3 regions of the Streptomyces sp. NPDC050534 genome follow, and region 3 is predicted to be linked to each of the others. Evidence: predicted binding sites of a transcription regulator. Region 3 holds the regulator's gene; each other region holds the start of a gene.

What was found. Region 3 encodes HrcA, which represses chaperone genes, less so after heat shock. Its sites were predicted from a motif close to TTNGCACTCNGNNNNNCNGAGTGCNAA; they were not measured.
Positions count from the first base shown of each region.
Region 1: a site for HrcA is predicted at 3,329-3,355, ahead of groL (chaperonin GroEL). Genes of this name have one in related genera too.
Region 2: a site for HrcA is predicted at 5,569-5,595, ahead of groES (co-chaperone GroES). Genes of this name have one in related genera too.

Region 1 covers NZ_JBITHF010000006.1:432,547-442,654, forward strand. The annotation lists gene ACIBN2_RS22080 (carboxylesterase/lipase family protein) at 1-110, opposite strand, end outside; gene ACIBN2_RS22085 (NADH:flavin oxidoreductase) at 205-1,326, opposite strand; gene groL (chaperonin GroEL) at 1,543-3,165, opposite strand; gene ACIBN2_RS22095 (cold-shock protein) at 3,526-3,732, opposite strand; gene ACIBN2_RS22100 (ubiquitin-like small modifier protein 1) at 4,183-4,458, opposite strand; gene thrC (threonine synthase) at 4,545-5,834, opposite strand; SAM riboswitch class I at 5,852-6,008, opposite strand; gene ACIBN2_RS22110 (glucosyl-3-phosphoglycerate synthase) at 6,139-7,083, shown strand; gene ACIBN2_RS22115 (trehalose-6-phosphate synthase) at 7,170-8,570, shown strand; gene otsB (trehalose-phosphatase) at 8,558-9,427, opposite strand; gene ACIBN2_RS22125 (DUF3263 domain-containing protein) at 9,456-9,689, opposite strand; gene ACIBN2_RS22130 (ABC transporter substrate-binding protein) at 9,723-10,108, opposite strand, start outside.
Region 2 covers NZ_JBITHF010000016.1:177,074-187,181, forward strand. The annotation lists gene ACIBN2_RS39770 (LysR family transcriptional regulator) at 27-932, opposite strand; gene ACIBN2_RS39775 (MOSC domain-containing protein) at 1,016-1,684, shown strand; gene ACIBN2_RS39780 (SDR family NAD(P)-dependent oxidoreductase) at 1,761-2,534, shown strand; gene ACIBN2_RS39785 (ester cyclase) at 2,615-3,322, shown strand; gene groL (chaperonin GroEL) at 3,377-4,996, opposite strand; gene groES (co-chaperone GroES) at 5,114-5,422, opposite strand; gene ACIBN2_RS39800 (polysaccharide deacetylase family protein) at 5,688-6,503, opposite strand; gene ACIBN2_RS39805 (polysaccharide deacetylase family protein) at 6,500-7,429, opposite strand; gene ACIBN2_RS39810 (methyltransferase domain-containing protein) at 7,412-8,689, shown strand; gene ACIBN2_RS39815 (cell wall-binding repeat-containing protein) at 8,695-10,108, opposite strand, start outside.
Region 3 covers NZ_JBITHF010000003.1:88,316-98,423, reverse strand. The annotation lists gene ACIBN2_RS11430 (VOC family protein) at 1-92, opposite strand, end outside; gene ACIBN2_RS11425 (16S rRNA (uracil(1498)-N(3))-methyltransferase) at 112-864, opposite strand; gene ACIBN2_RS11420 (nitronate monooxygenase) at 861-1,937, opposite strand; gene dnaJ (molecular chaperone DnaJ) at 2,038-3,174, opposite strand; gene hrcA (heat-inducible transcriptional repressor HrcA) at 3,175-4,191, opposite strand; gene ACIBN2_RS11405 (MBL fold metallo-hydrolase) at 4,343-5,071, shown strand; gene ACIBN2_RS11400 (DUF3097 domain-containing protein) at 5,106-5,975, shown strand; gene hemW (radical SAM family heme chaperone HemW) at 6,029-7,261, opposite strand; gene ACIBN2_RS11390 (SpoIIE family protein phosphatase) at 7,306-9,222, opposite strand; gene ACIBN2_RS11385 (HAMP domain-containing protein) at 9,415-10,108, shown strand, end outside.

The DNA of each region.
Region 1 (10,108 bases), on a different contig from region 3:
CGGGCCTCCCCGACGGGGGGTTGGGCGAACGGTATCCCGCGGAACACCGTCAGCCCGTCCTCCCGCCGCCCACGCACCGCACCGGCGGCGGTACGCACGACTGTCGTCATCTTCGGCTCCTCGTCGGGTCGGTTTCCTGAGTTGACCTCCGCAACAAGAATGTCACCCGGGAGAGCCGGGCAGCCGTCGGCTTCGCGACAGGTGTCAGCTCAGCGACTTGAGCGCCGCCGCGTCGTAGGGCTTCAGCTCCGAGATGCGTCCGTCGAGGACCTTCGCCGCCCACTCGGGATCCTGGAGCAGCGCGCGCCCGACGGCGACGAGGTCGTACTCCTCGCGCTCCAGCCGGTCCAGCAGGTCGTCGATGCCGCGCACCCCGGATCCCTCACCGGCGAAGGCGCGGATGAAGTCGCCGTCGAGGCCGACCGAGCCGACCGTGATGGCGGTCTTACCCGTCAGCTTCTTGGTCCAGCCGGCCAGGTTGAGGTCGGAGCCGTCGAACTCGGGCAGCCAGTAGCGGCGCGTGGAGGCGTGGAAGGCGTCGACGCCGGCGGCGGCCAGCGGCGCGAGGATGGCCTCCAGCTCCTCCGGGGTCTCGGCGAGACGGGCGTCGTAGGCCTCCTGCTTCCACTGCGAGTAGCGGAAGAGGATCGGGAACTCGGGCGAGACCGCCTCCCGCACCGCCGCGACGATCTCCTCCGCGAACTTCGTACGGGCCACACGGTCGCCGCCGTAGGCGTCCGTGCGGCGGTTGGTGCCCGCCCACAGGAACTGGTCGAGGAGGTAGCCGTGGGCGCCGTGCAGCTCCACGCCGTCGAAGCCGATGCGCTCGGCGGCGGCCGCGGCCTCGGCGAACGCGCCGATCACGGCGTCGAGGTCGGTCCGGTCCATCGCCTTGCCGGTGGCCTCGTCGGCGCCGATGCGCAGACCCGAGGGGCCGACGGCGGGTGCGTCCGCGAACGGCGGCTGGCCCTGCTCGCGGACCATGCCGATGTGCCACAGCTGCGGGACGATCGTGCCGCCCCCCGCGTGCACCGCCTCGGCCACCTTGGCCCAGCCCGCCAGCTGCTCCTCGCCGTGGAAGCGCGGGACTCGGTCACTCTGCCCGGCCGAGTCGTGCCCGACGTAGGTGCCCTCGGTGACGATCAGGCCGACACCCGCGGCGGCACGGCGCGCGTAGTACGACAGCACGTCATCGCCGGGCACGCCGCCCGGGGAGAACATGCGCGTCATCGGCGCCATGACGATGCGGTTGGGGACAGTGAGGCCGTTGATCGTGGTGGGCCGGGAGAGGATCTCGGCGGCGCGGGAGGTGGCGGGGGCGGTCACGTGGGGTACTCCTCGAGGCTGGGCTAACCGTTCGGTATGTGCGCACGCATTGTTGCACTACCTTAAGCAACCGCCTATGCGCTGCTTCACATTCCCGGACGGCCTGAAGCGCCCGCGTGACGCCGGGCACACGAAAGGGCGGCACCCCCTGCCGGAGCAGGAAGTGCCGCCCTCCGTAAGGACGTTGATCGGCCGGGGCCGGAACCCCGGGGTCGATCAGAAGTCCATGTCACCGCCCGGCATACCGCCACCGGCGGGCGCGGCGGCCTTCTCCGGCTTGTCGGCGATGACGGCCTCGGTGGTGAGGAAGAGCGCGGCGATGGAGGCGGCGTTCTGCAGGGCAGAGCGGGTCACCTTCGCCGGGTCGATGATGCCTTCCTTGACCAGGTCGACGTACTCGCCGGTCGCGGCGTTCAGGCCGTGGCCCGGGGTCAGGTTGCGCACCTTCTCCACCACGACACCGCCCTCGAGGCCGGCGTTGACGGCGATCTGCTTCAGCGGGGCCTCGAGCGCGATGCGCACGGCGTTGGCGCCGGTCGCCTCGTCACCCTCGAGGTCCAGCTTCTCGAAGACGGTGGACGCCTGGATGAGCGCGACGCCACCACCGGCGACGATGCCCTCCTCGACGGCGGCCTTCGCGTTGCGGACGGCGTCCTCGATGCGGTGCTTGCGCTCCTTGAGCTCCACCTCGGTGGCGGCACCGGCCTTGATGACCGCGACACCGCCGGCGAGCTTCGCCAGGCGCTCCTGCAGCTTCTCGCGGTCGTAGTCCGAGTCGCTGTTCTCGATCTCGGCGCGGATCTGGTTCACACGGCCCTGCACCTGCTCCGTGGAACCGGCACCGTCGACGATCGTGGTCTCGTCCTTGGTGATGACCACCTTGCGGGCGCGGCCCAGCAGGTCCAGGGAGGTGTTCTCGAGCTTGAGACCGACCTCCTCGGAGATGACCTCGCCGCCGGTGAGGATGGCGATGTCGTTCAGCATCGCCTTGCGGCGGTCGCCGAAGCCCGGGGCCTTGACGGCGACGGACTTGAAGGTGCCGCGGATCTTGTTGACGACCAGGGTCGACAGGGCCTCGCCCTCGACGTCCTCGGCGATGATCAGCAGCGGCTTGCCCGACTGCATGACCTTCTCCAGGAGCGGGAGCAGGTCCTTGACGGAACCGATCTTGGAGTTGGCGATCAGGATGTACGGGTCGTCGAGCGACGCCTCCATCCGCTCCATGTCGGTGGCGAAGTACGCCGAGATGTAGCCCTTGTCGAAGCGCATACCCTCGGTGAGCTCCAGCTCCAGACCGAAGGTCTGGGACTCCTCGACGGTGATGACGCCTTCCTTGCCGACCTTGTCCATGGCCTCGGCGATGAGCTCGCCGATCTGGGTGTCGGCGGCGGAGATGGAGGCCGTCGAAGCGATCTGCTCCTTGGTCTCGACGTCCTTCGCCTGCTCCAGCAGGGCACCGGAGACGGCCTCGACGGCCTTCTCGATACCGCGCTTGAGGGCCATCGGGTTGGCGCCGGCGGCTACGTTGCGCAGGCCCTCCTTGACCAGGGCCTGGGCGAGAACGGTCGCCGTGGTCGTACCGTCACCGGCGACGTCGTCCGTCTTCTTGGCGACTTCCTTGACCAGCTCGGCGCCGATCTTCTCGTACGGGTCCTCGAGCTCGATCTCCTTGGCGATGGAGACACCATCGTTGGTGATCGTGGGGGCGCCCCACTTCTTCTCGAGGACGACGTTGCGGCCCTTGGGGCCGAGCGTCACCTTGACGGCGTCCGCGAGCTGGTTCATGCCGCGCTCGAGGCCGCGCCGCGCCTCCTCGTCGAACGCGATGATCTTGGCCATGTGAAGTGGTCCCTCCAGGACTGGGGGTGATTCCTTCGGACCGCGCCCGCGCCCGCGACGGACGGCACGCATGCCTCGTGGTTCCTTGCCCCACCCGGCCTGCGGGCCTCACCGACCCGGTCCATCTTTGTCACTCTCACCTTCAGAGTGCTAACGCCAATGATTAGCACTCGACCCATGCGAGTGCAAGCGCCTCCCGGGGACTGGGCGGGCGTCCCTTGGGCCGGGCGGGGTCTCCGGGCGGACGGCCTCCGCGCCTCCGAGCGTCCGGACCCGGGCATGCCGAAGGGTCCGCACCCAGGGCGCGGACCCTTCGATCAAGAACGGAAGAACGTCGCTGCGATTGACCCGGCGCGTGCTTCAGCTGGTCGCCAGTCGGACCATGTCCGCCTGCGGCCCCTTCTGGCCCTGCGAGATCTCGAAATCGACCCGCTGACCCTCTTCCAGGGTGCGGTATCCGTCCATCTGAATCGCGCTGTAGTGGACGAAAACATCCGCACCACCGTCGACCGCGATGAAGCCGTACCCCTTCTCCGCGTTGAACCACTTGACGGTGCCCTGAGCCATGCCTAACTCCCCTATTACTGGCCCTTGCACGGACCCGCGCTTCGCGGATCCGGGTCAGACCTCACCCCCCACGGTTGGGGGCGTGCGCCGGAACGCGTCGACCGCGGCTGAATGTATCTGTCCAACTGCCGTCTGCAACAGGTCAATCGGACGAGAAATCCGGGCACGACCGGTCGGGAATTTACCGAGAATTCATCAGAATTCAGGGCAAGTCGGGCCCCATAAAAGGAGCATAAGACACAAAAAACCTGCACACTTTGGCGACTTCTCGCTGCCCGAGAAGTCAGAAGCCATATGCATCCGGCATGCAGATCCGAGCCGGTTCCCCAACTGTACCGTGCTCAACCATGCAGAATTGCCCCCTCCGCTTCTCTCACGGAGGGGGCAATTCGATGAACTCTTCGTAACCGACCTTACCGACGGTAATAATCGGGGCGCGCGACCTGTTCTTCAGCCTCCGGCGACGGCCGGGATGATCGAGACTCCGGCGCCGTCCGGAGTGGCCGTCTCAAGACCCTGCTCGAAACGCACGTCGTCGTCGTTCACATAGACGTTGACGAAGCGGCGCAGCTTGCCCTGATCGTCGAGCACACGGGCGGCAATTCCCGTGTGGTTCTTCTCCAGATCGGCGATGACATCGGCGAGGGTCGCACCTTCGGCGACGACCTCGGCCTGCCCACCGGTGTAGGTGCGCAGAATGGTAGGGATACGAACCTTGACGCTCACGTGAAACCTCCGGTCAGCTACAACGCCCGTCAGGGGCGCGGGGAACTGCGCGACCGGCCCCCACCGGCCCGCAGACGAACAACTACCTACTCGGCGAGCCCGGCCTCACGGAACGACTCGAGGTTCGGACGAATGGTCGCGGTCAGCCCTGTGCCGGCCACCGCGTCCAGCGTCTTGAGACCGTCGCCCGTGTTGAGAACAACGGTCGTCAGCGTCGGATCCAGCACACCGTTCTCGATGAGCTTCTTCGTGACGCCCACCGTGACGCCCCCGGCGGTCTCCGCGAAGATCCCCTCAGTCCGGGCGAGCAGCCGAATCGCGTCGACGACCTGCTCGTCGTTCACGTCCTCCACCGCACCACCGGTACGCCGCGCGATGTCCAGCACGTACGGACCGTCGGCGGGGTTGCCGATCGCCAGCGACTTGGCGATGGTGTTCGGCTTCTGCGGGCGGACCACGTCGTGCCCCGCCTTGTACGCCGTCGACACCGGCGAGCAGCCCTCGGCCTGGGCGCCGAAGATCTTGTACGGCCTGTCCTCGACGAGCCCGAGCTTGATCAGCTCCTGCAGACCCTTGTCGATCTTCGTGAGCTGCGAGCCGGAGGCGATCGGGATCACCAGCTGGTCCGGCAGCCGCCAGCCGAGCTGCTCGCAGATCTCGTACGCCAGGGTCTTGGAACCCTCCGCGTAGTACGGCCGCAGGTTGACGTTGACGAAGCCCCAGCCCTCGCCGGCCGGGTCGCCGATCAGCTCGGAGCAGAAACGGTTCACGTCGTCGTAGTTGCCCTCGATGCCGACGAGCTCGCCGCCGTAGACCGCGGCCATGACGACCTTGCCCTGCTCCAGGTCGTGCGGGATGAACACGCAGGAGCGGAAGCCGGCGCGGGCCGCCGCGGCGCCCACGGCGCCGGCCAGGTTGCCCGTGGAGGAGCAGGAGAGGGTGGTGAAGCCGAAGACGCGCGCCGCCTCCAGGGCCTGCGCGACGACGCGGTCCTTGAAGGAGTGCGTCGGGTTGCCGGAGTCGTCCTTGACGTACAGGCCGCCGGTCACGCCCAGCTCGCGGGCGAGGTTGTCGGCCTTGACGAGCTTGGTCCAGCCGGGGTTGATGTTCGGCTTGTCCGCCACGTCCGCCGGGACGGGCAGCAGGGGCGCGTAGCGCCAGATGTTCGCGGGGCCCGCCTCGATCCGCTTGCGGAGCTCTTCGGCGTCGTAGGCCGAGAAGTCGTACGCGATCTCGAGCGGGCCGAAACACTCCTCGCACGCGAAGACCGGTCCGAGGGGCACCCGGTGTCCGCACTCGCGGCAGCTGAGGGCGGCGGCGGGGCCGAGGTCGACGTTCGTGGAGTCGGTGGTGCTTGCAGCAGTCTGCGCAGCCATGGAGGCGAGGCCCTTTCTCCTCATCTTCCTCACGACGCATCTCGCCGTGAGACGGATTTGGCACCTTCCCTAGCCGGGGAGCCTCGCGGAACGATCAGCACTGATCAACGAGTACCGGCTGGAGGGTTGCCGGGGCTTCAACGGGCCGTTTCCCTCTGCCCCTCTGGATGAGCTGTATGCGGTTGTGAACGGCGGTGACCCCGGACATGTGATGGTCATCGGCGTTGTTCAAGACTGTAACCGACGGCCAGGACAGTTGAGAGAGCCGTCCGTAACGCGAGACAACAGTGAGGAGCCGCCGACCGTGCTGGAAGAAGTCGAGCGCTGGCTGCGCACCCGCTCCTGGTCCGTGGCCGACCGCCCGCTCCACCGAATACTGGCCGCCAAACAGCGCACGGGCCAGTCGGTCTCCGTCGTCCTGCCCGCGCTGAACGAGGAGGAGACGGTCGGCGACATCGTCGCGATCATCCGTCACGACCTCATGCAGCAGGTCCCGCTGGTCGACGAGATCGTCGTCGTCGACTCGGGGTCCACCGACCGCACCTCCGAGGTGGCAGCGGCGGCGGGCGCGCGGGTGGAGCACCGGGACGAGATCCTGCCGCGCATCCCGGCCGTGCCCGGCAAGGGCGAGGTCCTGTGGCGTTCCCTGCTCGTCACGAGCGGGGACGTCGTCTGCTTCATCGACGCCGACCTGAAGGAGTTCTCCTCCGACTTCGTCTCCGGGATCGTGGGCCCGCTGCTCACCGACCCGGAGGTCGATCTGGTCAAGGGCATGTACGACCGCCCGCTCGCCGGGGCGGCGGGCCAGGGCGGCCGGGTCACCGAGCTGATGGCGCGTCCGCTGCTGAACATGCACTGGCCGCAGCTGGCGGGCTTCGTCCAGCCGCTCGGCGGGGAGTACGCGGCCCGCCGCAGCCTGCTGGAACAGCTCCCCTTCCCGGTCGGCTACGGCGTCGAGCTGGGCATGCTGGTCGACGCCCTGCACCTGGTGGGCCTCGACGCGCTCGCCCAGGTCGACGTCGGGGTGCGCAAGCACCGGCACCAGGACGGGCAGGCGCTGGGCCGCATGGCCGCAGCGATCTACCGCACGGCGCAGCTGAGGCTGGCCCGCGGTCATCTCGTCCGGCCGTCGCTGACCCAGTTCGAGCGGGGCGAGGACGGTTTCGAGCCGCGGACCTACTCCGTGGACACCGAGGAACGCCCGCCGATGGCGGAGATCGCCGAGTACGCCGAGCGCCGGGTCGCCTGAGCCGGCCGGTCACCAGACGTATACGGTCCACCCGCGAGGGGCAAGCAAACGTTTGAGCGTTTCCGGGCCGGGCTAGGTTGTGGCTTATGGCTTCCACGAACGGCGCTGCTCATCAGGTGCTGGTCGCGTCCAACCGCGGACCGGTCTCGTACGAGGTGCAGGACGACGGCTCACTGTCCGCCAAGCGGGGCGGCGGCGGGCTGGTCTCCGGCCTGTCCGCCATCGGCCCGGACACGGACGTCCTGTGGGTGTGCTCGGCCCTGTCCGACGGCGACCGGGAGGCGGTGCGGCGCGGGGTCGGCGAAGACGGCGTACGGATGCTGGACATCCCCGCCGGCGTGCACGCGGACGCCTACAACGGCATCGCGAACTCGGTGCTCTGGTTCGTCCACCACCTGCTCTACCAGACCCCGCTGGAGCCGGTCTTCGACGCGGAGTTCCGCCGGCAGTGGGCGTCGTACGAGACCTACAACCGGGCCTTCGCCGAGGCGCTCGCCGAGGAGGCCGCCGAGGGCGCGGCCGTACTGGTGCAGGACTACCACCTGTGCCTGGTGCCGGGGATGCTGCGGGAGTTGCGCCCGGACCTGAGGATCGGGCACTTCTCCCACACGCCGTGGGCGCCGGCGGAGTACTTCCGGCTGCTGCCGGACGACATCGCCGAGCAGGTGCTGCGCGGCATGCTGGGCGCCGACCGCCTCGGCTTCCTCACCCGGCGCTGGGCGGACGCGTTCACGGCCTGCTGCACGGCCCTGGTGGGCGGACTCGGGGGCACGGAGGTCGGCGTGCACGGACTCGGCGCGGACGCGGACTTCCTGCGGCAGCGCGCGCACGAGGCCGACGTGGCCGAGCGGATGGCCGCACTCAGGAGCGAGATCGGTGAGGGCCGCAGGACGGTCGTGCGGGTCGACCGCACCGAGCTGTCGAAGAACATCGTGCGCGGGCTGCTGGCGTTCCGGCACCTGCTCGACGACCGGCCCGAGTGGCGCGAGCGCGTCGTGCACGTGGCGTTCGCGTACCCGTCGCGGCAGGACCTCGCCGTGTACCGGGACTACACGGCCGAGGTGCAGCGGGTCGCCGAGGAGATCAACTCCCGGTACGGGACGCCCGGCTGGACCCCGGTCGTGCTGCACGTCCAGGACGACTTCGCGCGCTCGCTGGCCGCCTACCGGCTGGCCGACGTCGCCCTCGTCAACCCGATCCGGGACGGCATGAACCTCGTCGCGAAGGAGATGCCGGTGGTCTCCGACGAGGGATGCGTGCTGGTGCTCTCGCGGGAGGCGGGCGCCCACGCGGAGCTGGGCGAGGACGCGATCACCGTGAACCCGTACGACATCGTGGAGACGGCGAACGCGCTGCACGAGGCGCTGACCATGCCCGCCGGGGAGCGGGCCGAGCGGACGAAGCGGCTGGCGGCAGCGGCGACCGCGCTGCCGCCCGCGCAGTGGTTCCTGGACCAGCTGAACGCGTTGAGGGGTCAGGCGAGTTGAGCCGCGAGTCCGCGTAGCAGCCGCACGACCCCCGCCGGGCCGTCCACCACGATGTCCGCGCGCTCCCGCAGCTCGGTGACCTCGTCGCTACCGCTGCACACCAGCAGGCCCGGGACGCCGTCGGCGCGCAGCCGGTCGACGGCGGAGAAGGCGGGCAGGTCGCCGAGGTCGTCGCCGGCGTAGAGGACGGCCGAGGCGCCGGTCTCGCGGACGTACTCCAGCAGGGCCACGCCCTTGTCCATGCCCGGCGGGCGCAGTTCCAGGACCAGGCGGCCGGGCTCGACGATCAGGCCGTGGCGCGTGGCGAGGTCGGTGAGGGGTGCGCGCAGCGCCTCGAAGGCGGCCTGGGGGTCGGCGGCGCGGCGGGTGTGGACCGCGACGGCGCGGCCCTTCTCCTCGATCCAGGTGCCCTGCCACGCGCCCTCGCGGTCGAGCACCCCGGGCAGCTCGGCCCGGACGGCGGCGACGCCGGGGTGCGGGGCGGGGGCGCTGACCTCGCCGCTGACGGCGTCCCAGCGCTCGGCGCCGTAGTGGCCGAGGACGATCAGGTGCTCCAGGCCGGGGACGCCCGCGAAGCCGCCGTGCCGGACGGCGACGCCGGCCGGGCGGCCGGTGACGACCGCCACGGAGGCGACCTTCGGGGCGAGGGCGGCGAGCGCCGACACCGCCTCCGGGTGCGCGCGGGCCTGTTCGGGGTCCGCCACGATCGGGGCGAGTGTGCCGTCGAAGTCGAGTCCGACCACCGTCTTGCCGGGACCGGCGAGGATCGCGGCGAGTCCGTCGCGGCCGGCCCGGGTGGCAGGCGTCGGCAGGGGGTCCATGGAGTGCGTCGAGTCCGTGTCCGTAGGGGTGCCCATACGGCGACCTTAGCCGGGGGTGCCCCCTTCAGCGTTCCGCCCGTCTTTGTTCCCTGACCCGCCGCAGCCTGTTCACCGTCACCGGATCGTGGGCGAGCGCCCTCTTGTCGTCCAGGAGGGCGTTCAGCAGCTGGTAGTAGCGGACGGGGGCCAGGCCCAGCTCCTCGCGGATGGCGCGCTCCTTCGCGCCCGGCCCCGAAAAGCCCCTGCGCTCCAGGGCGAGAACGGCCTGCTCGCGGTCGTCCAGTTGCTCCTGCTCCATGCCCTGCACCGTAGCCCCCGGCACTGACAGCGCCTACTGCGCGCTCTCCGCCATGGACGCCGTCGACTGCAGCTGCGTGAGGGTGGCCTCGGGGCTGCCGTTCGGGGCGACCGCCTTGCCTATGTCCTTCTTGACGGCCGCGGCGACCTGCGCCCAGGAGGTGTTGCCGACCGGGTAGAGCTCGGACAGCGGAAGCTGGTCGAGGAACGGCTTGAGGTCGGCGTCCCGCTTGTCCGCGCTCATGACCTCGGATGCGGAGGTGGTGACCGGCAGCAGGTCGTACTCGCGGGAGAACGCGAGCACGTTCTTGGTGCTGTAGACGAAGTCGAGGAAGTCACCGACCTGCTGGGCGTGGCCGTTCTTCTTGAAGGCCATCATCCAGTCGGCGACGCCCATCGCGTTCTTGCTCTCGCCGTCGG
Region 2 (10,108 bases), on a different contig from region 3:
CGTGATGGGCACGCGCCGCGTGCCCATCATTTTTTCTGGCGGGCGGCCGCGCGCGCGAGGTGCTCCAGGGTCGCCGCGACCGCGGGTACCTGGGCGAGGTCGGGCAGGGTCAGCGCCACGATCTCCCGGCGCACCGCCGGCCGGAGTTCCAGCACGCGCGCGCGCCGAGGCCGTACGGACTCGATGGCGAGCTGCGGCAGTACGGCGACACCGAGGCCCGCGCCGACCAGGCCGACCACCGCCGGATAGTCGTCGGTGGCGAAGTCGATGCGCGGGGTGAAGCCGGCACCCTCGCACACCTCCACCAACTGCCCGCGGCAGCGCGGGCATCCGGCGATCCACGGCTCGCGCGCGAGGTCGCCGATAGCCACCGAGCCGGCCCCCGCGAGCCGGTGCCGCTCCGGCACGAGCCCGACGAGGCGGTCGCTCAGCAGCGGCCGTACGACCAGGTCGTCCCATTCCTCCGCGCCCGCCGCGCCCTCGTAGCGGAAGGCCAGTGCCACGTCGCAGTCGCCCTCGCGCAGCAGTTCGACGGAGGCGGGGGGTTCCGCCTCCTCGAGCGAGACGCGGGTGCCGGGGTGCGCGGCGCGCAGGGCGGCGAGGGCGGTGGGGACGAGGGTGGAGCTGCCGCTGGGGAAGGAGACGAGCCGGACGCGTCCCGCGCGCAGCCCGGCGATGGCCGCGACCTCCTCCTCGGCGGCGGTGAGTCCGGCGAGGATGCCGTTGGCGTGCCGGACCAGGGCCTCGCCGGCCTGGGTCAGCCGCATCTCGCGACCGCTGCGCACGAGCAGCGGGGTGCCCACGGACGACTCCAGGGCCTTCATCTGCTGGCTCACGGCGGGCTGGGTGCAGCCGAGTTCGCGCCCCGCCGCCGAGAAGGAGCCGGTGGCGGCGACGGCACGCAGGACACGCAGATGACGGGCTTCGATCACAGAACCAAGGATAAGAGATCCTTTGATACGGCACCTGATAATGCGTCGACGCTTTGGTGCCCCTTCGCCTAACGTCTCCGGGCATGAAGCTTCTGTCTGTGAACGTCGGCCGCGCCCGTCCCGTGCCGTACACGGACCAGCCGCAGGGCCTGACCGGCATCGGCAAGCAGCCGGCGGACGGGCCGGTGCGGGTCGCGGCGCCGGGCCCCAAGGGGACCGGGGCGAGCGGGCTCGGCGGGGACGCGGTGTGCGACACCCGCCACCACGGCGGGGACGAACAGGCGGTGTACGCCTACGCGCGCGAGGACCTCGACGACTGGGAGCGCGAACTGGGCCGGCCGCTGGCCGACGGCTGCTTCGGCGAGAACCTCACGACCGGCGGACTGGACGTGTCCCACGCGCTGATCGGCGAGCGCTGGCGGATCGGCTCGCAGGTCGTCCTGGAGGTGACCTCGGGGCGCATCCCGTGCCGCACGTTCCAGGGCCATATGGGCGAGCGGGGCTGGGTGAAGAGGTTCACCCGGAAGGGCGTGACCGGCGCCTATCTGCGGGTCGTCGAAGCGGGTGAGATCCAGGCCGGCGATCCGGTCGAGATCGTGCACCGGCCGGACCACGGGGTGACGGCCGCGCTGCAGTTCCGCGCGGTCACCACGGAGCGTGAGCTGCTGCCGCGTCTGCTCGCGGCCGGACCCGCGCTGCACTCGGAGGCGCTGGCGCTGGCCCTCAAGTACGTGGCGCGGAACGGCGGCTGACACGTCGTCAGAATCGAGGCGCCGTACGCCGTCCCGCGCGGATGAGGCTGTCGGTCCTGGTCACTACCCTTGGTCCATGACAACGGCTCTGATTACGGGATCGACCGCGGGCATCGGTGCCGCGTTCGCGCGTCGGCTGGCGGCCGACGGGCACAACCTGGTTCTCGTCGCGCGCGACACCAAGCGGCTCCAGGAGCAGGCGACCGAACTGCACGACCGGCACGGCATCGAGGCGGAGGTCCTCACGGCGGACCTCGCCACGGACGACGGCATCGAGGCCGTGGCCGCGCGCGTGTCCGACCGCAGAAACCCCGTCGACCTGCTGATCAACAACGCCGGCTTCGGCAACAAGGGCCACTTCCTCGACGTGTCGATGGCCGACGAGCTGACCATGCTCAAGGTCCACTGCGAGGCGGTGCTCCGGCTCACGGCGGCGGCGACCGAGGCGATGCGGGAGCGCGGCCGCGGCGGGGTCGTCAACGTCGCGTCCGTGGCCGCCTTCGTGCCGCGTGGCACCTACGGCGCCTCCAAGGCGTGGGTCGTGCAGTTCACGCAGGGCGCGGCACGCGATCTGGCGGGCAGCGGCGTGCGGCTGATGGCGCTGTGCCCGGGGTTCGTGCGGACGGAGTTCCACCAGCGGGCCGGCATGGGGACCGACAACATCCCGAACTGGATGTGGCTCGACGCGGACAAGCTGGTGGCGGCGGCGCTGCACGATCTGGCGCGCGGGAAGTCGCTGTCCATTCCGGACCCGCGCTACAAGGCGCTGATGGGCCTGGTGAAGGTGACGCCGCGCGGCCTGCTGGGCGGGATCACCTCGCGGACCGGGCGGAAGTACGGACCGCAGTAGCCCTCCGGTGGGGAGGCGCGAGGGCGCCCAGGTGGGAAAATGGTGCTGTTCAACCGGACCCCGAGGGACCGGAGGCAACCATGACCTTCGTTCAGATCATCGACTGCAGGACCAGCCGGTTCGACGACATCAACCGGCTGATGGACACATGGGTCGAGCAGACCAGGGGCAGGCGGACGGCGACGCACGCGGTGGTCGGGAAGGACCACTCGGACGCGTCGCACTTCGTCGAGATCGTGGAGTTCCCGTCGTACGAGGAGGCGATGCGGAACTCCAGCCTGCCGGAGACCGACAAGATCTTCCGGGAGATGGTCGCCCTGTGCGACGAGATGCCCACCTTCACGGATCTCGACGTCGTACGGGACGAGCAGCTGTACGCGACCACCGCGCGGCGGTTCTTCGAGACGGTGGCCATCAGGGGAGAGCTGCCGCCGCTCGACGACCTGTTCGCCGAGAATTACCACGACCACGATCCCGCCAAGGAGCAGGACTCCATCGGGATGGATGCCATGCGGCGCGACGTCGAGATGTGGCGGGGCGGCTTCGACCTCGACTTCACGATCGAGGACCAGATCTGCGACGACGACCGCGTGTGCACGCGCTGGACCCTGAACGCTCTGCACAAGGGCGAGTTCATGGGCCTTCCGTCCACCGGGCGGAACGTGGTCATGACCGGCACGACCATCTTCCGGTTCGGCGACCACGGCAAGATCGTCGAGGGGTGGTGGCAGTACGACCGGCTCGGGCTGATGGCGCAGCTGGGGGCGCTGGAAGGGCTGGAGAAGTAGGGAAGGGCGAAGGCCCGGCACCGAAGCGGTACCGGGCCTTCGTACTGACCGTTGTCAGTGGGCGTGGCCGTGGCCCGCGGCGGCCGGCTCCTCCTCTTCCTTCTTCTCGACGACCAGGGTCTCGGTCGTGAGCAGGAGGGAGGCGATGGAGGCGGCGTTCTCCAGGGCGGAGCGGGTGACCTTGACCGGGTCGATGACGCCGGCCTTGACCAGGTCGCCGTACTCGCCGGTGGCGGCGTTGAAGCCCTGGCCCTTCTCGAGCTCGGCGACCTTGGAGGTGATGACGTAGCCCTCCAGGCCGGCGTTCTCGGCGATCCAGCGCAGCGGCTCGACGACCGCGCGGCGGACGACGGCGACACCGGTGGCCTCGTCGCCGGTCTTGCCGAGGCTGCCCTCGAGGACCTTGGCGGCGTGGACCAGCGCGGAGCCACCACCGGAGACGATGCCCTCCTCGACCGCGGCGCGGGTCGCGGAGATGGCGTCCTCCAGACGGTGCTTCTTCTCCTTCAGCTCCACCTCGGTGGCGGCGCCGACCTTGATCACGCACACGCCGCCGGCCAGCTTCGCGAGGCGCTCCTGGAGCTTCTCGCGGTCCCAGTCGGAGTCCGTGTTCTCGATCTCGGCCTTGATCTGGGAGATACGGCCCTGGACGTCGGCGGAGTCACCGGCGCCGTCCACGATGGTCGTGTCGTCCTTGGTGACCGTGATGCGGCGGGCGGAGCCCAGCACGTCCAGGCCGACCTGGTCGAGCTTGAGGCCGACCTCCTCGGAGATGACCGTGGCACCGGTGAGGGTGGCCATGTCCTGCAGCATCGCCTTGCGGCGGTCGCCGAAGCCGGGGGCCTTCACCGCGACGGCGTTGAAGGTGCCGCGGATCTTGTTGACCACCAGGGTCGACAGGGCCTCGCCCTCGACGTCCTCGGCGATGATCAGCAGCGGCTTGGAGGAGCCGGCCTGGATGACCTTCTCCAGCAGCGGCAGCAGGTCGGCGATGGAGCCGATCTTGCCCTGGTTGATGAGGATGTAGGGGTCCTCCAGGACGGCCTCCATGCGCTCCTGGTCCGTCACGAAGTACGGCGACAGGTAGCCCTTGTCGAAGGCCATGCCCTCGGTGAAGTCCAGCTCCAGACCGAAGGTGTTGGACTCCTCGACGGTGATGACACCGTCCTTGCCGACCTTGTCCATCGCCTCGGCGATGAGCTCGCCGACCTGGCTGTCCTGGGCGGACAGTCCGGCCACGGCGGCGATGTCGGACTTCTCGTCGATCGGGCGGGCGGTCGCGAGGAGCTCCTCGGAGACCGCGGCCACGGCCGCGTCGATGCCCTTCTTCAGCAGCGCCGGGGAAGCACCCGCGGCGACGTTCCTCAGGCCCTCGCGCACGAGCGCCTGGGCGAGCACGGTGGCGGTGGTGGTGCCGTCGCCCGCGATGTCGTTGGTCTTGGTCGCCACCTCCTTCACCAGCTGCGCGCCGAGGTTCTCGAACGGGTCCTCGACCTCGACCTCACGGGCGATGGTGACGCCGTCGTTGGTGATGGTGGGCGCGCCGAACTTCTTGTCGATGACGACGTTGCGGCCCTTGGGGCCGATCGTCACCTTGACCGTGTCGGCCAGCTTGTTGACGCCGCGCTCGAGGGCGCGACGGGCGTCCTCGTCGAACTTCAGGATCTTCGCCATGACAGCGGGAGCCCTCTCGGATTTCGGGGGTGGAAAATGCGCTGCGCCCCGGGCGCCCGGCTTGTTAAAGGTCGCGGGGGCCAGGGGCGCAGCTCAGAACAATGTGTTCGAGATGAATTACTTCTCGATGATCGCGAGCACGTCGCGAGCCGAGAGGACGAGGTACTCCTCGCCGTTGTACTTCACCTCGGTGCCGCCGTACTTGCTGTACAGCACGATGTCGCCGGTCTTGACGTCGAGCGGAAGACGCTCGCCGTTCTCGAAACGGCCCGGGCCCACGGCCAGGACGACGCCCTCCTGGGGCTTCTCCTTGGCGGTGTCCGGGATGACCAGGCCAGAGGCGGTGGTCTGCTCGGCGTCGAGCGGCTGGACCACAATGCGGTCCTCGAGCGGCTTGATGGCAACCTTGGAGCTGGTGGTCGTCACGATCCGACCTCCCCCTTCGGAGATCTCACGGGGTTAACTGTCTGAGGTGGCGACCAGGTGGATCCGTCGTCGCGGGTGCCGGACCTGCCCGTCGCGTAGTTGGCACTCTCCAGTGGGGAGTGCCAGAGCCGAGACTATGACTGCGATTAGCACTCGGTCAAGCGGAGTGCCAATGCCTGCGGCGCGTCGGCGGGGATCGTCGGCCTTGAGGGCCTCGTCCTCAAGCGCCGGACGGGCTGAAAATGCGTACCCGGCGCTCTGGAAGTCAGACGTAGTCCTCCAGGCGGCCCACCGTCAGCCCGCGCTCCTGTACCCGGCGCAGCAGCCGCAGCGTTCGCTCGCGCAGGGTCAGGCCGGTGCCCTCGTCCGGGTCGACGGCCACGATGTCGCCGGGGCGCAGGTGGCCGGGACCCTTGGTGTACGTCAGGTCGCCGGTGCCCGTCATGGACACCCGCCACAGGACGAGGGCCGAGATGCCGCAGTCGGCGGCCGCCCGGCGGGTGGTGGTGTCGTAGGTGCCGTAGGGCGGGCGGAAGAGGCGGGGGCGGGTGCCGAAGCGGCCGCGGAGCTTGTCCTGCTGGCCGCAGATCTCGGCGCGCTGGCCGGCGTAGGGCAGGCCGCGCAGGGCGGGGTGGTCGAGGGTGTGGTTCTGGATGCTCGCGCCGACCGCTCGGAGCCGGGCGAAGTGGCCGTAGCCCGGTCCGACGACGCTGTCGGTGAGGAACACGCTGACGGGCAGGCGCAGTTCGCGGACCATGTCGACGAACCGCGGGTCCTTCTCGGCCCCGTCGTCGTAGGTCAGGAAGACGACCTTGTCGCGGGTCCGGACGCGGTGCACCACCGGGGGCAGGCCCCGGCCCGCCGCCCGGGCCGGTGAGGCGCGGGACGGCTTCGGGGCGGGCGCCAGCGGGGCCGCGAGGCCCCAGTGGCGGTACGCCCGTTCGGCCGGGCCGGCCGGCTCGTGCGGCCGTACCCGCTGGGCCGCCTTCTCGCTCAGCCGCTCGATGGGGTCGACGGACTGGGCGCAGCCGGTGAGCAGGGCGAGTGCCAGCCCGGAGGCCGCCAGGACCCTTGGCCTCACAGGTAGTCCTCCAGGCGGGCCACCGCGTAGCCCTTGGCCGTGACCAGGTTCAGGAAGCGGCGCATGTCGTCGACCATCGTGCCCTTCCACTCGTCGCGGCCGCGGAAGTGGGTGAGCACGATGTCGCCGGGGTGCAGGTCCTGGTCGTCCTCGCGGTACTCCCAGTGGTCGACGTAGACCTCCTCGTCCCAGATCGGCGCGTACTCGATGCCGCAGGACTTGGCGGCGCGCAGGGTGTCCTGGTTGTAGTTGCCGAAGGGCGGGCGGAAGAGGCGGGGGCGCTTGCCGTAGTGCTTCTCCAGCACGTCCTGCATGCCGCAGATCTCGTGCCTCTGCTGCCGGTAGGACAGGGCGGGCAGGTAGGGGTGGGTCAGGGTGTGGTTGTTCAGGACGATGCCCTGGTCCTGCATCTTCTTGAAGTAGCCGTAGTCGTCCTTGATCAGGAAGCCGCTGAGGAAGGCGGTGTACGGGATCTTCAGATCGCTCATCATCCGCAGGAACGCCGGGTCCTTCTCGGCGCCGTCGTCGATGGTCAGGAAGACGACCTTCTGCTGGGTGGGGATCGTCGTGAAGACGGGCGGGAGGCCCAGTTCCTCCTGGTCCTGCACCTCGAAGCCCTTGCGGGCGGTGATCCTCGGCTTCCGGGCGGGCGGCGGCGGAGCCGTGAGCGGGACCCTCGCCAGGCTCCAGTGTCTCGCCGCGGCGACGCGGGCGGCGTGCGCCGCCCGCAGCTTCGTGGCGTACGAGTCGAGAGCACGGGCGGCGGGTGCGTGGAGCGGCTGCGGACCGGCGGCCGGACGGACCTCGCGGCCGCCTGGCGAGTCGCAGCCCGAGACGACGGCCGCGACGGCGAGGGCGGCGATCCCGCCGCGGACCCACATGCCGCTGCGGGCCCGATTTTTTTCATTTTGTCCTACTGCTCGCATGGCGCCGGATCCTTGCAGGCCGGAGCGCTGAAACCGGCCCGACACCGCGGCTCGCGGCGCGCCGTCCACCGACTGGCCCACAATGACCCGGTGAACGACCTCGCCCCCCTCCTCACCCCCGAAGGCCGCGCCCTCCTCGACGAGGTGCGCGGCACGGCCCCCGCCGACGAACTCGCCGTCGCCACCCGGCTGCGCCGCTCGCACCCCGCCGAACTGGTGTCGGCGGCGATCGGGCAGGCGCGGCTGCGGCAGCGGGCGGTGGCCAAGTTCGGCGCCGAGGACGCGGAGCGGATGTTCTTCACGCCGAACGGGGTGGAGCAGTCGACGCGGGCGAGCGTGGCCACGTATCGCGCGGAGCGGCTGCGGGCGCTCGGGGTGACGTCCGTCGCCGACCTGTGCTGCGGGATCGGCGGGGACGCGATCGCGCTCGCCCGCGCGGGGATCCGCGTCCTCGCCGTGGACCGGGACCCGCTGACGGCGGCCGCCGCCCGGGCGAACGCCGGGGCGCTGGGGCTGGGCGAGCTGATCGAGGTGCGGGAGGACGATGTCACGCAGGTGAGCACGGACGGCTACGACGCCGTGTTCGTGGACCCCGCCAGACGGGGCGGACGTGGGCGGATCTTCGACCCCGAGGCGTACTCGCCGCCCCTGTCGTGGGCCGTCGAGGCCGCCCGCACGGCTCCGCACGCCGCGCTGAAGGTGGCACCCGGCATCCCCCACGAGGCCGTGCCCGGGGACGCCGAGGCCGAGTGGATCTCGGACGGCGGGGACGTGAAGGAGGCGGTGCTGTGGTTCGGGACCCGGCCGGGCGCCGTGCGCGCCACGCTGCTGCCGGGACCGCGCACGCTGCTCGGCACCGGGCTGCCGGACCCTCAAGTCCGCCCTGTGGGACGGTACTTGTACGAGCCCGACGGCGCCGTCATCCGCGCACACCTGGTCGCCGAGGTCGCCGAGGAGCTGAACGGCGGACTGATCGACCCCACCATCGCGTACGTCACCTCGGACGAACGGCATGAGACCCCGTACGCCTCCGCCTACGAGATCACCGACCAACTGCCCTTCAATGTCAAGAAGTTGAAGGCGCTGCTGCGGGAGCGCGAGGTCGGCATCCTCACCGTGAAGAAGCGCGGGTCGGCCGTCGAGCCGGAGGAACTGCGCCGCAAGGCCCTGCCGAAGGGGCAGGGTTCGAAGGCGGCCACCGTGTTCCTGACGCGGGTCGCGGGGGCGCCGACCATGCTGATCGGTGCCCCCGCCGTCTAGCCGGGCTACTGGTGCTGGACCGTCCTGAGCGAGCCCAGGTGCGGGTCGGAGCCGACCGGGCCGGTGCGGGCCACCGTGGCCGGCTGACCGCCGTTGGTGCGGGCCGCGTAGGTGCTCTGCAGGGCCGTCGCCGGGATGACGCCGTTGTAGTACGGGTGGTACACGAACTGGCTCGCGCTCGCGCTGATCGCGGCGCCCGCGGTGTCCAGCGCGGCCTTGGCGACCGAACCGGTGCCGCCGAACGCGGCCACGGAGTTCGTGCCGGCCGACTCGCGCAGCAGGTAGCTCTTGACCTCGCTGGAGAGGCTGTCCTTGGCGGTCCACAGGACGGGGCCGAAGACGTTCATGGCCGCGCCCGCGGAGACTCCGCCGCGCCAGGAGTTGGTGTAGGCGAGCGCCGCCGTGCTCGGCGCGGTCCACCAGAACTTGGCGATGGCGACCGAGGTGCCCTCGTTCGTCGGCGCCGTGATCGGGTAGTACGAGTACGTCGACGGCCAGTTGGAGAAGTTCGTGTGTGTCAGCGCGTACTTCGCCGAGGCACCCACCGTGATGATCATGGTGTTCTTGGGGTTCAGGCTGTTGAGGTACGACTTCACCGACGAGGTCAGCGTGTTGCCGTTGTTGAGCACGACGCTGCCCGCGCTGCTCGTGCCGTCGGCGCCGGCCGCGGCGGAGGCCGCGAGCGCCGAGTGGTAGTCGGTGCCGGTGGCCAGGAAGACGTACTTCGGGCTGCTCGTCACCGACTTGGCGACGGCGACCGAGGTGGCGTAGCGGTCGGTGCCGGACAGCCGCTTCGGGATGAAGCCGAGCGAGCTGACCTGCGAGGAGACGGTGCTGGTCAGGATCGACGTGCCGCCGATGAGGTAGACGTTCGAGCCCGGCTTCAGGGTGCGCTTGAGCTCGTTCTTCACCGCGGTCGTCAGGCCGCTCTTGGTGGTGCCGAGGACCGGGCCGTGCTTCTTGCCGGCGAGGGCGGGCGCGGTGAGCGAGTACGCCGAGTCGTCGCGGTTGATCAGGACGGCGGCCTTGGCGTCCATCAGGCCCGGCTCCTTCGTGCCGCCGTAGGTGTTCCAGGTCCAGCGCGAGGAGGCGATGTTGCTGGCGTAGACGTCGGAGCCCCAGACGCGGTCGGCGGAGTTCTTCCGCAGCGGCTGCCAGCTGGGGTTGCTGCCCTTCGGCGTGCCGGGGATCGCGGTCGTCGTGCCGGTGGCCACGTCGACGTACTCGGTGGTGTGCACGTCGGAGCTGTCGCCGGAGGTGTGGACGTCGGCGATGATCCGGGTGCCGGTCGGCGACCAGGACGGGTTCGCGTAGCCGCGGCCGTCGGTGGTGATCTGCTTGACGCCGGTGCCGTCGGCGTTCGCGGTGAAGAGCTGGCTGAGGCCGCCGTTCACGTTCCGGACGAAGGCGAGCCTGCTG
Region 3 (10,108 bases):
CCCGACTGCGGCTTGAGGCCGAGGACCTCGCAGTAGAAGCGGTAGCAGGCGGCGAAGTCGCTGACGAGAAGCCTGACCTGGGCAAGTTCCACGGTGATCCCCCTGGGGCTTTCAGGACCAGCGGCCGGTACGGCCGAGGAGCAGAGCGGTCGCCGCGGTACCCGCGGTCGATGTACGCAGCACGCTACGCCCGAGCCGGTACGCCTTCGCGCCGGCCTCCTCGAAGAGCGACAACTCCTGCTCGGAGACACCCCCTTCGGGGCCCACGACCAGCACGATCTCGCCCTCGGCGGGCAGTTCGGCGGTGGCCAGCGGCTCGCTGGTGTACGCGCGGTCCTCGTGCAGCACGGCGGCGAAGTCGGCTTTGGCCAGAAGCGCGGCAACCTGCTTGGTCGTTGCCGCGTCCGCGACCTCCGGGAAGCGCAGCCGGCGGGACTGCTTGCCCGCCTCGCGGGCCGTGGCACGCCATTTCGCGAGCGCCTTCAGGCCCCGCTCGCCCTTCCACTGGGTGATGCAGCGGGCGGCCGACCAGGGGACGATCGCGTCGACGCCGGTCTCGGTCATCGTCTCGACGGCCAGTTCGCCGCGGTCGCCCTTGGGCAGGGCCTGGACGACGGTGATACGGGGCGCCGGCTCCGGTTCGAACGGCAGCTCGGAGAGCTCGACGAACAGCCGGTCCTTGCCCTCCGTCCGGACCACGGCGCCGGCCGCGCCCCGGCCCCGGCCGTCCGTCAGCACCACGTCCTCGCCGGGCTGAAGCCGGCGTACGGACACCGCGTGCCGTCCCTCGGGGCCGTCGAGTTCGACGACCGTCCCGGCCGTCACGCCCTCCAGCGAGTCGATCACGAACACGGGCGCGGTCATCGCATGTCCCCCTTGGCCGACAACGCTGTCCTGGCCGCGTCGAGCTCGGCGGCGAGGACCTCCACCAGCTGACCGGCCGGAAGTTCGCGCGCCATGCGGTGGCCCTGCCCCGCCCACAGCGCCATGCCCTGCGCGTCGCCGGACGCGGCGGCCTTCTTGCGCAGCGGTGCGGTGAGGTGGTGGACCTCCGGGTAGGCGGCGGGGGCGTAGGGGCCGTGCTCGCGCATGAAGCGGTTGACCAGGCCGCGGGCCGGCCGGCCGCTGAACGCGCGGGTCAACTCCGTTCGTACGAACAGGGGGTTGGTCAGCGCCTGCTTGTGGACGGCGTTCGCACCGGACTCCGGGGTGGCGAGGAACGCCGTGCCGAGCTGGGCCGCGCTCGCGCCCGCCGCCAGCACCCCGGCGATCTGCCCGCCGCGCATGATGCCGCCGGCGGCGACGATCGGGATGCCCACCGTCTCGCGTACCTGGGCGACGAGGGAGAGCAGGCCGATACCGGCACCGTTGTTCTCCGCGACGTCCCGGTGCGTGCCCTGGTGGCCGCCGGCCTCGACGCCCTGCGCGATCACCGCGTCCGCGCCGGCACGCTCCACCGCGAGGGCCTCCTCCGCGGTCGTCGCGGCGACCATGGTGAAGGTTCCGACGCGGTGCAGGGAGTCGATCACCTCGCCGCTCGGCACGCCGAAGTGGAAGGAGACCACCGGCACGGGGTTGTCGAGCAGCACGGCCAGCTTGACGTCGAAGCCGTCGTCGCGGCCGCTGTCCGGGTCGCCGAGCTCGGTCTCGTACCAGGCGGCCTCGCCGGCCAGCTGGTGGGCGTAGATCTCGACCGCGCCGGGGTCGGAGTGGTCGGGCTGCGGCAGGAACAGGTTCACGCCGAAGGGGCGGGTGGTCAGCCCGCGGAGCTGTTTGATCTCCTGGTACATGCCGTCGGCCGTCTTGTACCCGGCGGCCAGGAACCCCAGCCCGCCCGCCTCGGACACGGCCTGCGCGAGATGGGGCACGGAGACGCCGCCCGCCATGGGGGCCTGCACGATCGGATGAGGGAAGAGACCGGTCAGCGCGGAGGACATGACGGCATGTTGTCACGTCCTCCGAACAAGTCCGAATCCACCCGTCCCCTTCGCGGAGGCCGCCCGTGCCCTTGGTACGGGCGGCCGTGACGGGTGTGGCTCAGCGGCCGTTGAACGCGTCCTTCAGCCGCGAGAACAGCCCTTGCTGTCCGGGTTGGAACTGCCCGGTCGGGCGCTCCTCGCCGCGCAGCTTGGCCAGTTCGCGCAGGAGCCGCTCCTGGTCGGGGTCGAGCTTGTTCGGGGTCTGCACCTCGACGTGCACGATGAGGTCGCCCCGGCCGCCGCCCCGCAGGTGCGTCACGCCCCGGCCGTGCAGCGGGATCGACTGGCCGGACTGGGTGCCGGGCCGGATGTCGACCTCCTCCATGCCGTCCAGCGTCTCCAGCGGGACCTTGGTCCCGAGGGCCGCCGCGGTCATCGGGATCGTCACCGTGCAGTGCAGGTCGTCGCCGCGCCGCTGGAAGGTCGAGTGCGGCAGCTCGTGGATCTCGACGTAGAGGTCGCCGGCGGGGCCGCCGCCGGGGCCGACCTCGCCCTCGCCCGCGAGCTGGATGCGGGTGCCGTTGTCCACACCGGCCGGGATCTTGACCGTGAGCGTGCGGCGGGAGCGGACCCGGCCGTCGCCCGCGCACTCCGGGCAGGGAGAGGGGACCACGGTGCCGAAGCCCTGGCACTGCGGGCACGGCCGCGAGGTCATGACCTGGCCCAGGAAGGACCGGGTGACCTGCGAGACCTCACCGCGGCCGCGGCACATGTCGCACGTCTGGGCGGTGGTGCCCGGCGCCGCGCCCTCACCGTTGCAGGTGGAGCAGACGATCGCCGTGTCGACCTGGATGTCCTTGGTCGTGCCGAAGGCCGCCTCGTCGAGCTCGATCTCCAGCCGGATCATGGCGTCCTGACCCCGGCGGGTGCGCGAGCGCGGACCGCGCTGCGACGCCGTGCCGAAGAAGGCGTCCATGATGTCGGAGAAGTTGCCGAAGCCACCGGCGCCGAAGCCGCCCGCGCCTCCGCCGCCCGCCTGCGAGAGCGGGTCGCCGCCGAGGTCGTAGACCTGCTTCTTCTGCGGGTCGGAGAGCACCTCGTAGGCGGCGTTGATCTCCTTGAACCGCTCCTGGGTCTTCGGGTCCGGATTGACGTCCGGGTGCAGCTCGCGGGCGAGCCGCCGGAAGGCCTTCTTGATCTCTTCCTGCGACGCGTCGCGGCGCACGCCTAGAACGGCGTAGTAGTCCGTGGCCACTTACGACTCCGCCAGGATCTGTCCGACGTACCGTGCCACTGCGCGTACCGCTCCCATCGTTCCCGGGTAGTCCATGCGGGTCGGTCCGACCACGCCGAGCTTGGCGACTGCCTCGCCGCCCGAACCGTAGCCCACCGACACCACAGAAGTGGAGTTGAGTCCCTCGTAGGCGTTCTCATGACCGATGCGTACGGTCATGCCCGAATCTCCGGCCTCCCCAAGCAACTTGAGGAGCACGACCTGCTCCTCGAGCGCCTCCAGGACGGGGCGGATGGTGAGGGGGAAGTCATGTCCGAAGCGGGTCAGATTGGCGGTGCCGCCGATCATCAGCCGCTCCTCGTTCTCCTCGACGAGTGTCTCCAGGAGGGTGGAGAGCACCGTCGAGACGGTACCCCGGTCCTCGACGTCGAAGCCTTCGGGCAGGTCCTCGACCAGTCGCGGGACGTCCGCGAAGCGGCGGCCCGCGACCCTGCTGTTCAGCCGCGCCCGCAGATCCGCGAGCGAGGCCTCCCCGAACGGGGCCGGGCAGTCCACCATGCGCTGCTCGACCCGGCCGGTGTCGGTGATCAGCACGAGCATCACGCGCGCGGGGGCGAGCGAGAGCAGCTCCACGTGCCGCACCGTCGAGCGGGTCAGCGAGGGGTACTGCACGACGGCGACCTGCCGGGTCAGCTGCGCGAGCAGCCGCACGGTCCGCGCCACCACGTCGTCCAGGTCGACGGCGCCGTCGAGGAAGTTCTGGATGGCCCGCCGCTCGGGTCCGGTCATCGGCTTGACACCGGCGAGCTTGTCGACGAACAGCCGGTAGCCCTTGTCGGTCGGGATGCGCCCGGCGCTGGTGTGCGGCTGGGCGATGTAGCCCTCGTCCTCCAGGGCCGCCATGTCGTTGCGCACGGTGGCCGGGGAGACCCCGAGGCTGTGCCGCTCGGTCAGGGCCTTGGAGCCCACCGGCTCCTCGGTGCCGACGTAGTCCTGGACGATGGCGCGCAGTACCTGGAGCCGTCGTTCACTCAGCATCGCGCACACCTCCAGAAAGTCGTCCCCGAGCGCTTCGCCTGGCACTCTGTCCATCCGAGTGCCAGAGTTCCCCGGCCCAGTGTACGGCGGTGGGGTACGCCCCGGGCAAGGCAGTCCCTGCCGGACCGGCCCGTACCGCTAGCGTCGCCGTATGACGGTGACTTGGGAAGAGCTCGGGTGGGAGCGAGTGGCGGCCGGGGTCGGGCGCTGCCGACTTCCGCACTGGGACTGCACGGCGGGGCTGGTCGTGGGCGAGGACACGGCGCTCCTGATCGACGCGGGCTCGAGCCTCGCGGAGGGCACGCGGTTGCGCACCGAGGCGCAGGAGCTCGCCGGTCACCGTGTGACCCATCTCGCCCTCACGCATCCGCACTTCGACCATGTCTTCGGGGCGGCGGCGTTCGCGGGCACGGAGGTGTACGGCGCGGTGGGCATGGACGCGCTGTTCGAGGCACGGCACGCGCGCGAGGAGCTGCGGTCGGACGCGGTGGCCAACGGTCTGGACGCGGACGCGGCCGAGGAGGCGGTGGACGCGCTGACCGCTCCCCGGCACCACGTCTCCGGTGAGTGGACCCTCGACCTGGGCGGCGGCCGGCAGGTCCTGCTGGCGAACGTGGGCCCCGGCCACACGGCCCACGACCTGGCGGTGCTGGTGCCGGGCTCGCCCGAGGTGGTCTTCTGCGGCGACCTGGTCGAGGAGTCCGGCGAGCCGCAGGCCGGTCCCGACGCCGTGCCGTCGCACTGGCCGGCCGCGCTCGACCGGCTGCTCGCGCTGGGCGGCGAGGACGCGCTGTACGTGCCCGGTCACGGAGCGGTGGTGGACGCGCGGTTCGTGCGGGCGCAGCGTGACGGGCTGGCGGCGCGTTTCGGCGTGTCGTAACCGCCGCCCGGCCGGTTCTCCTATCGTCATCCGAATGCGCCCACCCGTCTCCCGCCACCGCCCTTCCAACGGGGGCCCTTCGGGCCCGCGCCCTCGTTCGTACTCCGCCGACCTCACCCCGCCGTGGAAGAAGCCCAAGCCGGTCCCTGAGGTGGCGGCCGAGCCGGGTCTGGTGGTCGAGGAGCCCGGCACCGGATTCTGCGGCGCGGTGATCCGCTGCGAGGCGGGCACGGTGACGCTGGAGGACCGATTCGGCAAGCACCGGGTGTTCCCGCTGGAGCCGCGGGGGTTCCTGCTGGAGGGCCGGGTGGTGACACTCGTACGGCCGTCGTCGTCCGCTCCGGCACGGCCCTCCCGTACGGCTTCCGGTTCGGTCGCGGTCCCCGGCGCACGCGCGCGCGTGGCTCGCGCCGGGCGGATCTACGTGGAGGGCCGCCACGACGCCGAACTGGTGGAGAAGGTCTGGGGCGACGACCTGCGCGTCGAGGGCGTGGTCGTGGAGTACCTGGGGGGCGTCGACGACCTGCCGTCGATCGTGGCCGAATTCGCGCCGGGTCCGGACGCGCGGCTGGGGGTGCTGGTGGACCACCTCGTGCCCGGCACGAAGGAGTGGCGGATCGCGGAGTCGGTGACGAGCGAGCACGCGCTCGTCGTCGGCCACCCGTACATCGACATCTGGGAGGCGGTGAAGCCGGCCGCCCTCGGCATCGACGCCTGGCCGCGCGTCCCCCACGGCCAGGACTGGAAGACGGGCGTGTGCCGCGCGCTGGGCTGGCCCTCGGAGAACACCGGCGCGGTGTGGCAGGCGATCCTGAAGCGGGTGGGTTCCTACAAGGACCTGGAGCCGGAACTGCTGGGCCGGGTCGAGGAACTGATCGACTTCGTCACGGCTCCGGCCGGCTGAGCCGGCAGCGGCGGGCCGTCGCCCGCCGCCCCGCGCCCATGCCCGCGCGACGATCAGTCCACCAGGTCCCTGACCACCGCGTCCGCCAGCAGCCGCCCCCGCAGCGTCAGCACCGCACGCCCCTCCTCGTACGGGCCCTTCTGCAGCAGTTCGTCCGCCAGTGCCCGCCGGGAAGCCGCCCGTCCCTCCTTCCGGAGCAGATCCAGCGGCACCCCCTCCCGCAGCCGCAGCTCCAGCAGGATGCGTTCCACACGGCGGTCCTCCTCCGAGAGGAGTTCGCGGCCGGCGCCCGGGGAGCGGCCCTGCGCCAGTGCCGCGGCGTACGCGCCGGGGTGCTTGACGTTCCACCAGCGCACCCCGCCGACGTGCGAGTGTGCGCCGGGGCCCGCACCCCACCAGTCGGCGCCGCGCCAGTACAGCTCGTTGTGCAGGCAGCGGGCCTCGGGACCGGTGGCCCAGTTGGAGACCTCGTACCAGTCGAAGCCGGCCGCGGACAGGACGTCCTCCGCGATCAGGTACCGGTCCGCGTGGACGTCGTCGTCCGTCATCGGGATCTCGCCGCGGCGGATGCGCCGGGCCAGCTGGGTGCCCTCCTCGACGATCAGGGCGTACGCCGACACATGGTCCGGGCCCGCGCCGATCGCCGCCTGGAGCGACGCCCGCCAGTCGTCGTCGGACTCCCCCGGCGTGCCGTAGATCAGGTCCAGGTTGACGTGCTCGAAGCCGGCCGCGCGGGCCTGCGCCACGCACTCCTCCGGGCGGCCCGGGGTGTGGGTGCGGTCGAGGACCTTCAGTACGTGCTGCCGCGCGCTCTGCATGCCGAAGGAGATCCGGTTGAAGCCGCCCTCGCGCAGGACCGCCAGGTAGGCCGGGTCGACCGACTCCGGGTTCGCCTCGGTCGTGACCTCGGCGTCCGGCGCGAGGCCGAACTCGTCGCGGATCGCGCCCAGCATCCGTACGAGATCGCCCGCGGCCAGCAGCGTGGGGGTGCCGCCGCCCACGAAGACCGTGCGGACCGGGCGCGGGTCGTCGCCGAGGACCTTGCGGGCCAGGCGGACCTCGTCGGCCAGGGTGTCCGCGTAGTTGTCGCGGGAGGCGAGGACGCCGCCCGTGCCGCGCAGCTCGGTGGCGGTGTAGGTGTTGAAGTCGCAGTAGCCGCAGCGGGTCGCGCAGTACGGGACGTGCAGGTAGAACCCGAGGGGGCGGTCGGCGGACGCGGCGAGCGCGGACGCGGGCAGGGTGCCGTCGGCGGGGACCGGCTCGCCGTCGGGAAGTGCGGATGGCATGCCTCCCATTGTCCAGCACGCGGGCCGGGGCCGGTCCCGCGTGCTCACTCCGCCTGCAGCACCAGCAGCGCCAGGTCGTCCTCCGGCGGCTTCCCGCCGAACTCGTGCACCAGTCGCCGGATGCGCTCCGCGATCAGCTGCGCGCTCAGGCCCGCGCATCCGGCGAGGGCGTCCGCGAGCCCGTCGGCGTCGTCGAACATGCGGGAGCCGTCGCGGCGCTCGGTCACCCCGTCCGTGACGCACAGCAGGCTGTCGCCGTGCCGCAGCTCGAAGGTCTCGCTGGTGTACGTCTCGTCCTCGACGACCCCGAGGAGGGTCTGCGGGAGCGCGGCCGTACGGACGTCCCCGCCGGGGCCGAGCAGCAGCGGGAGCGGGTGGCCGGCGGACGCGAGGGTGCAGCGGATTCCGCCGTCGAAGGGCGTCAGCTCGCCGTAGAGGAGGGACAGGAAACGGGTCTGCGGGCCGTCGCCGGGGGCGGGCGGCCTGACCAGGGCCCGGGCGGCGGCGTCCGCGGCCTCCGTGGCGTCGTCGAGGAGCAGCCGGTTGAGGCGGTCGAGGACGTCGGCGACGCGGTAGCCCTCGCGCGCGAGCAGGCGCAGCCAGGGGCGGGCCAGGCCGATGACCACGGCGGCCTCCGGGCCCTTCCCCTGGACGTCGCCGACGGCGAAGCACCAGCGGCCGTCGCCGGCCGGGAAGAGGTCGTAGAAGTCGCCGCTGGGGCCGCCCTTGTCGCACGGCTCGTAGACGAGGGCGCTGCGCACACCGGGGATCTCGGCGACGGCGGCGGGCAGCAGCCCGCGCTGGAGCACCTGGCTGATGGTGGCCTGGCGGGCGTACTGCCGTGCCGCGCCGATGGCCAGCGCCACCCGGCGGCTGAGGTCCTCGACCAGCCCGGTGACCTCGTCGGGGAAACGCAGCAGCCCGGCCCGTCCGATGACGAGGGTGCCGAGCGGGCGGCCGCCCGCGATCAGGCGGTAGGCGAGCGCCGCTCCGTGCTCGTCGCGCACCCCGAGCGCCTCGCCGGGCCAAGGGTGCGGCACGGGCCCGGACCGTAACGTTTCGGTGGGGAGCGGCGGGTCCTTCTCCAGCGACCGGCGCAGCTCCTCGATGCGGTTCTCGCTGCCGTGCCAGACCCGGGCGAGCCGGGGGCCGGCCCCCGCCGTGCCGTCGGCCCAGCCGCGGCCCATGGCCTCGTCCTCCAGCCACACCGCGCACCAGTCGGCGAGCCGCGGCACGATCAGCTGCCCGGCGAGCGCGGCGACCAGGTTCTCGTCGAGCTGCCCGGCGAGCAGGTCCGACGCCTCGGCGAGGAAGGACAGGGCGCCGCGGTGCAGCCAGTCCCGGTCGCGCTCGGCGCGCTGCGGGTCGGGCGCGAGGATCTCCGCGGCGCGCAGTCCGCGCTCCAGGGTGAGCCGGCCGCCGAACGCCTCCGGGCCCCCGGCCGGGCGCGCCTCGGCGGTCAGCCGCGCCCACACCGTCTTCGTGCCCTTGCGGAAGGTGACGCCCCAGGCTTCGGCGAGCGTGGCGACGAGGCGCAGTCCGCGGCCGTACTCCAGTGTCTCGTACGGCCCTTCGGCCTCCGCGTCGCGGGGCGCGCGGGAGGGGTGGTGGTCGGCGACCTCCACGACCAGCGCCCCGGCGTCCTGTTCCAGCCGGCACTCCAGCACGACCTCGGTGCCCGCGTGCACGACGGCGTTGGTGACGAGTTCGCTCACGACGAGCACGGCGTCGTCGACGAGACGGTCGGTGAGGCGGTCGGCGCCGGGCAGACATGCCTCGGTCCACTCGGCGGCCGCGGCCCGGACGAGCGCGCGGGCGGACCCGGGCGCGAGGGGGCCTCCGGGGAGCGTCGTGCCCGCCTGCGCGCAGGGTTCTGCGCCTCCGTGTGCGGTCGTGCGCCCATGCACCGGCGCCCCGCAGGCACAGGAAGCGGTCTCCCGTTGCGTCGGAATGGCCCCCATGGACAGCTCCCCGAGCGGTTCGGACGAATACGCCTCAGTCGATGCCGACAGAGTGACAGACTGACCACGCCCATAAGCGCCGAGTTACCGAAGTGGGCCGCCATGAGTGAGAACAGTGCTACACGTGCGCTCGAAGACGGACAAAAAGCGGAACAGGTCCGAGCATCGGAGCTGCGCACGCTGCTCGCCGCGATGACCGCTGCCCGGGACGGTGACTTCACGAAGGTCCCCGAGACAGGTCACGGCATCGTGGCCGAACTGACGGCGGCCTTCAACCAGATCGCGGACCGGAGCACGCACTTCAACGGGGAAGTGCAGCGTGTGAAGCGGGAGTTGGTGCGCTACGGGCGCCTGGACGAGCGGGTCTCGGCCAGTCCGGGCCAGGGCGCGTGGACGTCCCGGGTCAACGACGTCAACCAGATCCTGGACGCCCTGGTGGCCCCGGCGGCCAACGCCACGCGGGTGCTGGACGCGGTGGCGGGCGGTGACCTCACCCAGCGGGTCGACCTGCACGACGGCAGCCGGCAGTTACGCGGTGACCTGCGGCGGCTGGGCCGTGCCGTGAACAAGATGGTCGACCAGCTGTCGCTGTTCACGGGCGAGGTGACCCGCGTCGCGCGGGAGGTGGGCACGGAGGGGCGGCTCGGCGGGCGGGCCAAGGTGACCGGGCTTTCGGGCAGTTGGCGGGCCGTGACCGAGGCCGTCAACACGATGGCGTCCCGGCTGACCGCCCAGGTGCGTGACATCGCCCTGGTGACGACGGCGGTGGCCCGCGGCGACCTGACCCGCACGGTCACGGTCGAGGCGACCGGTGAGCTGCTCGAACTGAAGCTGACCGTGAACACGATGGTCGACCAGCTGTCCGCCTTCGCCGACGAGGTGACCA